One region of the Aeromicrobium sp. YIM 150415 genome, then DNA from elsewhere that is predicted to be linked to it. Evidence: riboswitches for the same ligand, from Rfam matches in the RefSeq annotation. Region 1 holds a riboswitch; the other holds the start of a gene.
What was found. A riboswitch is a leader RNA that binds a small molecule or an ion and turns the genes downstream of it on or off. The one in region 1 is predicted to bind cobalamin.
Positions count from the first base shown of each region.

Region 1 (5,234 bases):
GAGCGGTGGGATAGGCACCTGTCCGGAGCGTCGAGAGGTGCCTATCCCACCGCCCATCCGGGGTTCGCGGCGACCGTGTGAGCTGTCCTGACTCGGCCACGGACGCTCCGTTCAGCGGGTCGCCCGGCGACGCAGCAGGATGATCGCGAAGACCGGCACCCCGATGAGCGCGGTCGCGACACCCACAGGAAGCTCCTGGGGATCCAGCATGGTCCGTGCGGCCGTGTCGACCCAGACCAAGAAGATCGCGCCGGTGACCGCCGCGATCGGCACCAGCCGACGATGGCTCGCGCCGACCAGGCCCCGTGCGATGTGCGGCAGCACCAGGCCGACGAAGCCGATCGCGCCGGACGTGCTCACGATCACGGCGGTCATCAGCGCCGTCAGCAGCAACAGCACGAGGCGGATCGCTCCGACATTGACGCCCAGCGAGGCCGCGGCCTTCTCGCCGAAGGCGAAGGCATCGAGCGAGGCCGCGCAGGCCACGCACACCACCAGCCCGATCACGACCACCAGCGTCACCACCGTGACATCGCGCCAGGATGCGCTCGACAACGATCCCAGCAGCCAGAACAGGACGCCGCGAGTCTGCTCGGCATCTGCGGCGGTGAAGACGATGAACGACGTCAAAGCCGAGAACAACTGCGTGGCCGCGACGCCGGACAGCACGACGCGATCAGTGGTGCCACCCGCCGCGGTCGCGAGGATCAGCACGAGCGCGAATGCGGCGAGCGCGCCGAGGAACGCCCCGCCGGCCAAACCGATGCTTCCCGCGCCGATGCCGAGGACGACCACCAGCACCGCACCGGTCGACGCACCGGAGGAGACGCCGAGAATGAACGGATCGGCGAGCGGATTGCGCAACAGCGACTGCAGGATCACGCCGCAGACCGCAAGGCCCGCGCCGCACGCCGCAGCGAGCAGCGTGCGGGGGAGACGCAGGTTCCAGACGATGCCGTCCTGGATCCGGCTCAACCCGGACGGTCCTCCGCTCACCTTCGACCACACGACGTCGAAGACCTCGCGGGGGCTGATGTCCGAGGGTCCGATCGTCACCGCGACCGCGATCGAGCACAGCAGCGCAGCGATACCGGCAGCGCCCAACAGCCAGGCGCGCCGCGTGAGTGTCACTGCGAGAGGCCGAGCTCGCGCAGGCCGGCGGCGACCTGCTCGACACCGTCGACGGTCCGGATGGACGGGTTCATCGCCGCTCCTGTCAGCGAGATGAAGCGGTCCTCCCTCACCGCCGTCATCTCACTCGCGACCGGATGGTTTTTCAGGAAGTCGATCTTGGCCTCGGCGGTCTCGGCCGTCTGGCTCTTGCGTGTGAGGTCGCCGATGACGATGACATCGGGATCGCGGGTGGCGACGGTCTCCCAGTTGATCTGGGGCCATTCCTCCTGGCTGTCGTCGAAGACGTTGTCCAGGCCGAGGGTCCGGCTGATGATGCCGGGGGCGCCGCAGCAGCCGGCCATATAGGGCGACTCGCTGTTGGCGAACCAGAACAGCACGCTGACCTCGTCCTCGGGGGCCTCCGAGGCGGCGGTCTCCATACGTGAACGCAGGTCGGCGACCAGTTCCTCGCCCTCGTCCTGGACGCCGAAGATCTCGGCGAGGTCGGTGACCTCCTGGTAGACCGTGTCGATCTCCAGGGTGCTGTCGCGTGAGCCGTCCTCGCTCGTCGCGTCATCCTTCCCGCACTCGGCGGGGGAGAGATAGGAGGGGACGCCGAGCTCGGCGAGCGCCTCAGGAGTGGTGACGCCGCCCTCGCCGAGGGTGCCGAGGAAGGAGGCGGTGACGATATCCGGTTCCGCCTCCAGCACGCGCTCATAGGAGGGCGCGTTGTCGGCGAGGCGTTCGACCTTGTCGTTCTCCTCTTCCAGTCCCTCGCGGACGGGATCGGTCCAGGTGGCGGTTCCGGCCATGCGATCGGCGAGTCCCAGCGAGAGCAGGATCTCCGTCGAGCCCTGGTTGAGGGACACGGCCCGCTCCGGTGGCGCCTCGACCGTCACCTCGCGACCGCAGTTCTCGAGGGTCACCGGGTAGCCGTCGGCCGTTGCGGTGGCGTCGCTGTCCTCGGTCGAGCCGGAGCACGCGGTCAGGGCGAGTGAGCCGACGAGGGCGAGGGAGAGCAGGGGACGAGCGGGGATGGCGGGCATGAGCCAGCACCTTTCGAGGTCGGGGCTCTGTCGCGGAGCCCGGGCGAGACCTCCCGGCGGTCGCCGTGAGGGCCAGCAGGTCTTCGGACTCGGGGTCGTCCGGGACGTGCGCCTTCCCGGAACCCGTCCAGTGGCCTCGTGCACGTCCCGTCGCCCTCACCGCTGCGCGTCAGTCCCGGATTCACACCGGGTTCCCTGACCCCCACGGGGGTACGACTGGCGTAGCGCAGGCTAGCAGCTCGGCCGGCTCTCGCCACCCGTCGGGCGGTGGGATACGCACCTCTCGTCTCTCGGGGCGGTGACTCACGCACGTCTCACCATCCACGACGGGTGCGTAGCGCACCGCCACGAAGCCCCAGAGGTGCGCCACTCACCGCCCCGTTGAACGGAGGAGGCGTGTTTGGCCTGCCCTGCCAAGACCACAACATCTTGGGGGTTACATGCGTGTGATTTGTGTATATAGTGGCGAACGCAGCTGGTTCGGCTCCTCCTCGGAGGGGTCGTCGTAAGAGGGAATCCGGTGAGAAACCGGGACTGCCCCGCAGCGGTGAGTGGGAACGACCGGTGTCATCAGCACTGGGCCAGACGGCCTGGGAAGCGACACCCAGTAGGAACGACCAGTGCCCACGAGTCCGAAGACCTGCCAGTGCCTCGGCATCCCGATGATGCCGGGGGTCCGCGATCGCGAGGGACGATTCAGGGCTCGAAACGGCACGGCCGTCGTCCCTACCCTCCGTGAGCGGATCGCCGCGAGCACTCGTTCACGAGGGGTGAACCGATGTCCACTGCACTGACCGTCATCAAGCGCGACGGCACCCGTGTCCCGTACGACGGCTACCAGATCGCTCTGTCGATCGAGGAGGCCGCCACCGGACTGCCCGATCCCGTCACGCGCGCCACGCAGCTGCGCTCGGAGCTGGAGATCACCCTCTTCGACGGCATCACGAGCGAACAGCTCGACGAGGCCGTCATCGGCGTGGCCCTGCAGAACGTCAAGGACGACCCCGCCTTCGACACGATCGCCGCGCGACTGCTCATCAAGAGCCTCTACAAGAAGATCTTCGGCGAGGGCGTGACACGCAACGAGGTGTACGCGCTGTGCGGCCCGGCCTTCGTCCGTTCCATCACCCGGGGCGTCGAGCTCGGGCTCCTCGACACCCGCCTCGTCGAGCTCTTCGACCTCGACCTGCTCGGCTCTGCGCTGGACCCCGATCGCGACGATCTACTGCGCTACATCGGCGCGCAGACGATGCGCAACCGGTACATGATCACCGAGCCCGACGGCACCCCGCTGGAGACGCCCCAGTTCTTCTGGATGCGCGTCGCGATGGGGCTCTCACTCAACGAGGCCGAGCCCACGCAGGCCGCCTTGGCGTTCTACGACTCGATGTCGCGCCTGGAGTACCTCGCCGCCGGGTCCACCCTGGTCAACGCCGGCACCGCGTACGCGCAGCTGTCGAACTGCTTCGTCATGCAGACCGAGGACGATATCGAGCACATCGCCAAGACCGTGCGCGATGTCATGTGGCTCACCAAGGGCACCGGCGGCATCGGGCTGTCGATGACCAAGCTGCGCTCGGAGGGATCGCCGATCCGTTCCAACAACACCCGCAGCACCGGGCCGATCCCGTTCATGCACACGATCGACTCGACGCTGCGTGCCGTCAGCCGCGGTGGCAAGAAGTTCGGTGCCCTCTGCTTCTACCTGGAGAACTGGCACCTCGACTTCGCGCAGTTCCTCGACCTGCGGCAGAACTCCGGGGACCCGTATCGGCGCACCCGCACCGCCAACACGGCGGTGTGGATCAGCGACGAGTTCATGAAGCGCGTCGCGAATGACGAGCCCTGGTACCTCTTCGACCCGCTCGAGGTGCCCGACCTCGTCGAGCTCACCGGCCGCGAGTTCAGCCGCCGATACGCCGACTACGCCGCCAAGGCCGAGGCGGGGGAGCTGCGCCATAAGAAGCTGAACGCCCGCGAGCAGTGGCGCGCGATCCTCATCAGCCTGCAGACCACCTCGCATCCCTGGATCACGTGGAAGGACACGATCAACACCCGTGCCCTCAACGACAACACCGGGACGATCCACCTGTCGAACCTGTGCACCGAGATCACGTTGCCGCAGGATCGCGACAACGTAGCGGTGTGCAATCTCGCCTCGATCAACCTCGCGCGACATGTGGTCGGGCGCCGCGGCGATGCCGTCGTCGAGTGGGACCGGCTGGCCGCGTCAGTGCGCCGGGCCGTGCGGCAGCTCGACAATCTCATCGACATCACGATCAGCTCGGTCCCCGAATCGGAGCACTCGAATGAACGCAACCGCGCTCTCGGCCTGGGCGTCATGGGCTTCACCGATGTGGTCGAGCGCTTCGGCTGGTCCTATGCGAGCGAGCAGTCCTATGACCTGATCGACCGGCTCCTGGAGTTCGTGAGCTGGCACGCCATCGACGCCTCGGCGGAGCTCGCCGCCGAGCGGGGGGCCTACCCGAACTTCGCCGGTTCGGGCTGGAGCAAGGGTCTCGTGCCGGTGGACACCCTGGATCGTCTCGAGGCCGACCGTGGGGTGCCGCTCGATGTCGACCGCAGCACCCGGCTGGACTGGGACGCGTTGCGCCGCAAGGTGGCCGGCGGGATGCGCAACTCGACGCTCATGGCGATCGCTCCGACCGCCTCGATCGGTCTGGTCGCCGGCACGACTCCCGGCCTGGATCCGCAGTTCAGCCAGATCTTCAGCCGCGCCACGAGCGCGGGCAAGTTCCTGGAGGTCAACCGCAATCTCGTGGAGGACCTGCGTGAGCGCGGGCTGTGGGACGAGCTGCGCGACGATCTGCTCCGTCACCAGGGCGATCTCTCGCAGGTCGAGGGGGCTCCGGCCGAACTGGTCGAGATCTATCAGACGAGCTTCCAGCTCACGCCGTATGCCTTCGTCGAGGTGGCGGCGCGCGCGCAGAAGTGGATCGATCAGGCGATCAGCCGCAATATCTACCTGGCGAGTCGCGAGGTGGACGGCATGGTCGATCTGTACAGCGCGGCGTGGCGCAAGGGCGTCAAGACGACCTACTACCTGCACATGAT
Region 1 covers NZ_JAERWM010000025.1:112,159-117,392, reverse strand. The annotation lists gene JL108_RS16170 (iron ABC transporter permease) at 112-1,131, opposite strand; gene JL108_RS16165 (ABC transporter substrate-binding protein) at 1,128-2,159, opposite strand; cobalamin riboswitch at 2,216-2,395, opposite strand; cobalamin riboswitch at 2,619-2,822, shown strand; gene JL108_RS16160 (ribonucleoside-diphosphate reductase subunit alpha) at 2,938-5,234, shown strand, end outside.

Region 2 (5,234 bases), on a different contig from region 1:
ACGCGCGGGTGCATCGTCAGGACCGAGCCGATCGCGACCCGCTGCTGCTGTCCGCCGGAGAGCGTGCGCAGCGCGCGGTCGCGCAGGTCCGCCAGCCCGAGCAGGTCGAGGGTCTCCTCGACGCGGCGCCGCATCGTCGACGGCGCCAGCCCCAGCTGCTCCATGCCGTAGGCGAGCTCCTCCTCGACGGTGTCGGTCACGAAGCCGTCCAGCGGATCCTGCGGCACGTAGCCGACGAGATCGGCCAGCTCGCGCGGAGGCCGTCCGAGGACCGATGCGCCGTCGATCCGGACGTCCCCGCTCAGCGTCCCGCCGGTGAAGTGCGGGACCAGCCCGTTGAAGACGCCGAGCAGCGTCGACTTCCCCGATCCCGTGCGGCCGGCGACCAGGGCGAGCTCGCCCTCGCCGATCGTCAGGTCGACCCCGACGAGGACCGGGAGGGGCACGCCGTCGTAGGCGAAGGTGACACCGGTGACGTCGATCATCGGACCGCCCGCCGTGGCTCCGGGGTCGCGAAGGCCGGCACCGCCGCCACGAGCACCGCGGCCAGCGCCATGATCGAGACATCGGGCGCCGTCGTGAGCGACGGGAAGGCGGCAGCCGGATCGACGATCCTCATGCCGACAGCGGCGACGAGACCGCAGGACGCGGTCACCAGCTCCGCGCTCCGCCAACGGTCCGGGCGATACCGCGTGCGCTGCACCCGCTCGCCCGCGCGCAGGAAGCCGATCACGGCACAGCCGACGCCGACGGCGAGCACCGGCCAGGAGAGCCATCTCGGCGCCGTCTGGTCGAGGAAGGCATAGGTGCCGACGCACAGACCGAACAGGCCGGCGAGCAGGAACCCGCCGGTCACGGCGCGAGCCCGCACCGATGCGGTGCCGGCACGACCGTATCCGCGGGCGTCCATGCCCGCGGCCAGCGTCATCGACCGCTCCAGCGCGTCCTCCAGCACCGGGACGACCAGCCGCCGCAGCGCCCCGACCCCCTTGCCGGGCTCACCGCGCAGACGACGCGCCCGGTGGACCCGCTGCACGCTCTCGGCGAGCTGCGGGAACACCGACATCGTGACGGCCAGCGCCGTCCCCACCTCGTACAGCGCGGGCGGCACCGAGGCCAGCAGCCGCTTGGGATTGGCGAGGGCGTTGGCCGCGCCGACGCAGATGACGACCGCCGCGAGCCGCAGGCCGTCGTAGAGTCCGGCGAGCACGGCCGTGGAGGTGACATCGCCCAGCAGCCTGATGCCCGAGATGACATCGGGAAGAGGGACCTCGGGCAGGTGGACCAGTACCGTGTCGCCGGCGACCGATCCGCCGCCGAACACCAGCCGGTACAGCACGCGCACGACCACGATGACCGCACCGAACCACAGATAGAAGCGGAAGGCACGGGCCCAGGGGGCGTCGCCACGTCGGCTGGCGACGACCAGGCAGGCCACCGCGATCACGAGGACCAGGACGACGGGATTGGTGGTGGCGGACGCGGCGGCGGCCAGGCCGAGTGCCCAGATCCACCAGGCGCCCGGATGCAGATCGCGGGCGCGGCGCTGCCGACGCTGCGTGGGGCTGGCAGTGACGACCATGGTCCTGACCCCCCACTGCGAGACGCGACAGTGTGTCGTGATGGACCCGCCCGCCCGGTCTCCCGACTCGCCCGAAGGCCTACGGTTGCGCGACAGTGCCGGACTCCGACCGGCTTCCCCGCGACGAACAGGTGTCCACTGGCGTGGACTCCACGAGTATAGAAGGTGGCATCGGGGCGGACGGCACCGCGAGCATCGTCACGCCACGGAACGCCGAGCGCTGAGGGCCCTAGGGCGAGACGGCGGCGCGAACGGTCTCGGGCGTCGCTCGCGCCGCCGCATCGACAGTCTGCCGCATCGACTCAGGTTCGCGCCACCGGCATCTCGGCGAATCGATGGTGCAGCTCCACCAGGCGGTCGCGCGCCAGGCTCGAGAGATGACCGTCGCCGAGCGCCGCGAGGAGCTCGTACTGTCCGAAACCTCGGCACGCCGGCTCCTCGACCGCGGGCAGGAACTCCAAGATCGCCTGTTCGAGCGCCTCATAGGTGGCCATCGAGCACACATCGGCATGCACCGCGACGACGTCCATCGGTGGCCAGTTGCTCGATCCCCAGCCGAGCGAGTACCAGTCCGGATGCGCCACCAGCCACTCCACGGCGGTATCGGAGTCCGCCGAGGGGGCGGCCAGCATCCGGCAGCGCAGGATGTCCGCTGCATCGTGGTCGACCTCGGCGAGCAGCACGTGCCATCGCTCCACGCCCGGATCACCGGCCCAGGCGAGCGCGGAGAGCGCCTCGGCGAGCGTCGCGTAGATCGTGCCGTCCAGCCGGTGCGCGAAGACCGCGCCCCGGACGTCACAGGGCTCGCGGTCCCGGGCCCTCGGCTCGGAGTCGCGGAGGGCATCGGCCAGGACGTGCTCGAGGGCGAGCTCGACGAAGCTCATCGCGTCGCTCGCGACCAGGCTCGCCAGCACGTCGGCCGGCCAGCTCGCCGAGGCGTCGAGCCCACGCTCTCGTAGATCGCGTTCCAGGTCCTCGTACCCCGGCGGGGTGGTGGCGCCCACGATGATCTCCTCCGATCGTCTGCCACTCCTTGGACCTCATGGAAGCAGATAGCGGCGCATCGCGCGCGGCATCGGCCGCCACAACGGCTGTTTTCGGATGATCGTCTGATATTCCAGACAAAAAAGCACCTTTATGAGGTAAAGATCCACCCCTGGACGGATCTGCGGACTCGCGCATTCGGCTACCGTCGATCCGATGGACAGGGCACCGTTCCGCCTCAGCCCGCGCGGCAGGCAGTGGTTCGATATCGCGCTGACCTGTGCGCTGCTCGCCGTCGCGCCGCTCGCGGCCGTCGGCATCAGCCCGGGCACAGCGGTGCTGACCGCGGCACAGATCGCCCCGTTGTTCTGGCGGCGCTCGCACCCGGTGGCGGTCTTCGCCGCGGTCTATGTCACGCACGCCGCGCAGGTGCTCCTCTACGACACCACGCTCCCCGGGCAGCTGGCCTTCCCCATCGCCGTGTACTCGGTGGCGCGATGGCGGGGGCTGCGATGGAGCATCCCGGTATTGGTCCTCAGCCTCATCGCCGCCGTCGTCGCCGCGATCGACTGGATGCCGTCCTACGGCACCCCCTCCTACAGCACGAGCCTGGTCGCCTCCCAGGCCTTCGGCATCGGCCTCATCGTGGTCGTGGCATGGGTCCTCGGACTGCTCGGGCACACCCGCGAGGCGTACGTGAACTCGCTGATCGAACGCAGCGAGAGGGTAGCCCGGGAGGCCGACCAGCGCGCGCAACTGGCGGCGCAGGGTGAGCGCAACCGCATCGCCCGCGAGATGCACGATGTCGTGGCCCACGGGCTGTCGGTCATCATCGTGCAGGCCGACGGTGCACGCTACGCCGCGTCCGCCCGCCCCGAGACGGCGGTCGACGCGCTGGAGACCATCGCGAGCACGGGACGGCAGGCGTTGACCGAGATGCGGTCGCTGCTCGGTCTGCTGCGCGAGAATGGAACCGGCACCGCCCCGCAGCCCGACCTCGCCGATGTCCCGGCTCTCCTCGAGGAGGCCGCCGCGTCGATGCGGCTCGACACCGAGATCTCGGCGGACCTGGCCGGCGTCCCGCCGGGTGTCGCGCTCACGGCCTATCGCCTCCTCCAGGAGTCGCTCACGAATGTCCGCAAGCACGCCGGACCCCAGGTGACCACGACCGTCACGCTGCGCCGCGACGGTGACGTGCTGAACCTGACGGTCCGCGATGACGGCCGCGGGGCCAGCGCGGCCGACGACGGCGGCGGGCACGGGCTCGTCGGCATGCGGGAGCGGGTGGCCGCCCACGGTGGCGAGCTGCGGGTCGGGCCCGTCGTCGGCGGCGGGTACGAGGTCGATGCGAGGATTCCCTGGTGAGCGATTCGATCCGCGTGTTCCTCGTCGACGACCAGCAGATGGTGCGGGCCGGGTTCCGGATGCTCGTCGACAGCCAGGACGACATGACGGTGGTCGGCGAGGCGGGCGACGGGGCCGAAGCGGTGCAGCTGATCGGCGTGACCTCCTGCGATGTCGTGCTCATGGACGTGCGGATGCCGCGTCTCGACGGGGTCGAGGCGACCCGTTCCATCACCGCGATGGCCGACGGTCCCCGGGTGATCGTGCTGACGACCTTCGACCTGGACGAGTACGCCTTCGCGGCGATCAAGGCCGGCGCGGCCGCCTTCCTGCTCAAGGACGCCGCGCCGCCGGAGCTGCTCGGGGCGATCCGGGCGGTGCACCGCGGCGACGCCGTGGTCGCGCCGTCGACCACGCGACGGCTGCTGGACCACTTCGCGACGACACTGCCCGACCCCGCGGGCGCCACGGAGTCCCCCGACGACCGGCTCGCCGAGGTCACCGATCGCGAACGCGAGGTGCTGGTGCTGGTGGGGCGTGGCCTGTCGAATTCGGAGATCGCGAGTGAGCTGTTCGTGGCGGAGGCGACCGTCAAGACCCACATCAGCCGATTGCTCGCCAAGACCCGGTCCCGCGACCGCGTGCAGCTGGTCGTGCTCGCCTACGAGACCCACCTCGTCGGCGGCCACTGACCACCCGCCTCCCTCGCCCCCGGGCGGTGAGTAGGCGTCCATTTCCCGGCCACCACCGGTGAGGAGGCGTCCGTTCGGCCGGAGAGGCGGCCGCTCACGCACCGCCACAAGCGCGGGGCGACGGTTCACCACTCACCGCCCCGTCCGGGCGCCGCGCGTATCAGTCTGTGGCGACCCAGATGGCCTCGGCCGCGGGCAGCCCGAGGTCGAGCTCCTCGCTGTCGCGCGTCACCTTGATCGTGCCGGCATAGGGATGCCGTTCGTTGACATCCAGCAGCACGTCCAGGCCGATGCCCTGCTCGGTGAGGAACCGCAGCAGCGCCGGGTCGGCATCGGACACGCGGACCACCCGCACGCGCTCGCCGTCACCGACCTCCGACAGCTGACGGGCGTCCAGTTCGGGCAGCCGCCCCTCGGCGGTGGGGATGGGATCGCCATGGGGATCGCGTTCCGGATCGCCGAGCGCGACCGCGAGACGACTCATGAAGAGATGGGACACCGCGTGCTCGAGCACCTCGGCCTCGTCGTGCACCTCATCCCACGAGTACCCGAGGTAGTCCACCAGGAAGGTCTCGATGAGCCGGTGCCGGCGCACCATCGCGAGCGCCGCGCGGCGACCTTCGTCGGTCAAC
Region 2 covers NZ_JAERWM010000033.1:19,230-24,463, reverse strand. The annotation lists gene JL108_RS18600 (ABC transporter ATP-binding protein) at 1-485, opposite strand, end outside; gene JL108_RS18595 (energy-coupling factor transporter transmembrane component T) at 482-1,582, opposite strand; cobalamin riboswitch at 1,617-1,743, opposite strand; gene JL108_RS18590 (hypothetical protein) at 1,885-2,586, opposite strand; gene JL108_RS18585 (sensor histidine kinase) at 2,783-3,931, shown strand; gene JL108_RS18580 (response regulator transcription factor) at 3,928-4,602, shown strand; gene JL108_RS18575 (metal-dependent transcriptional regulator) at 4,763-5,234, opposite strand, start outside.
Region 2: linked by a shared signal. The riboswitch ahead of JL108_RS18595 (energy-coupling factor transporter transmembrane component T) and the one ahead of JL108_RS16165 (ABC transporter substrate-binding protein) in region 1 are both predicted to bind cobalamin.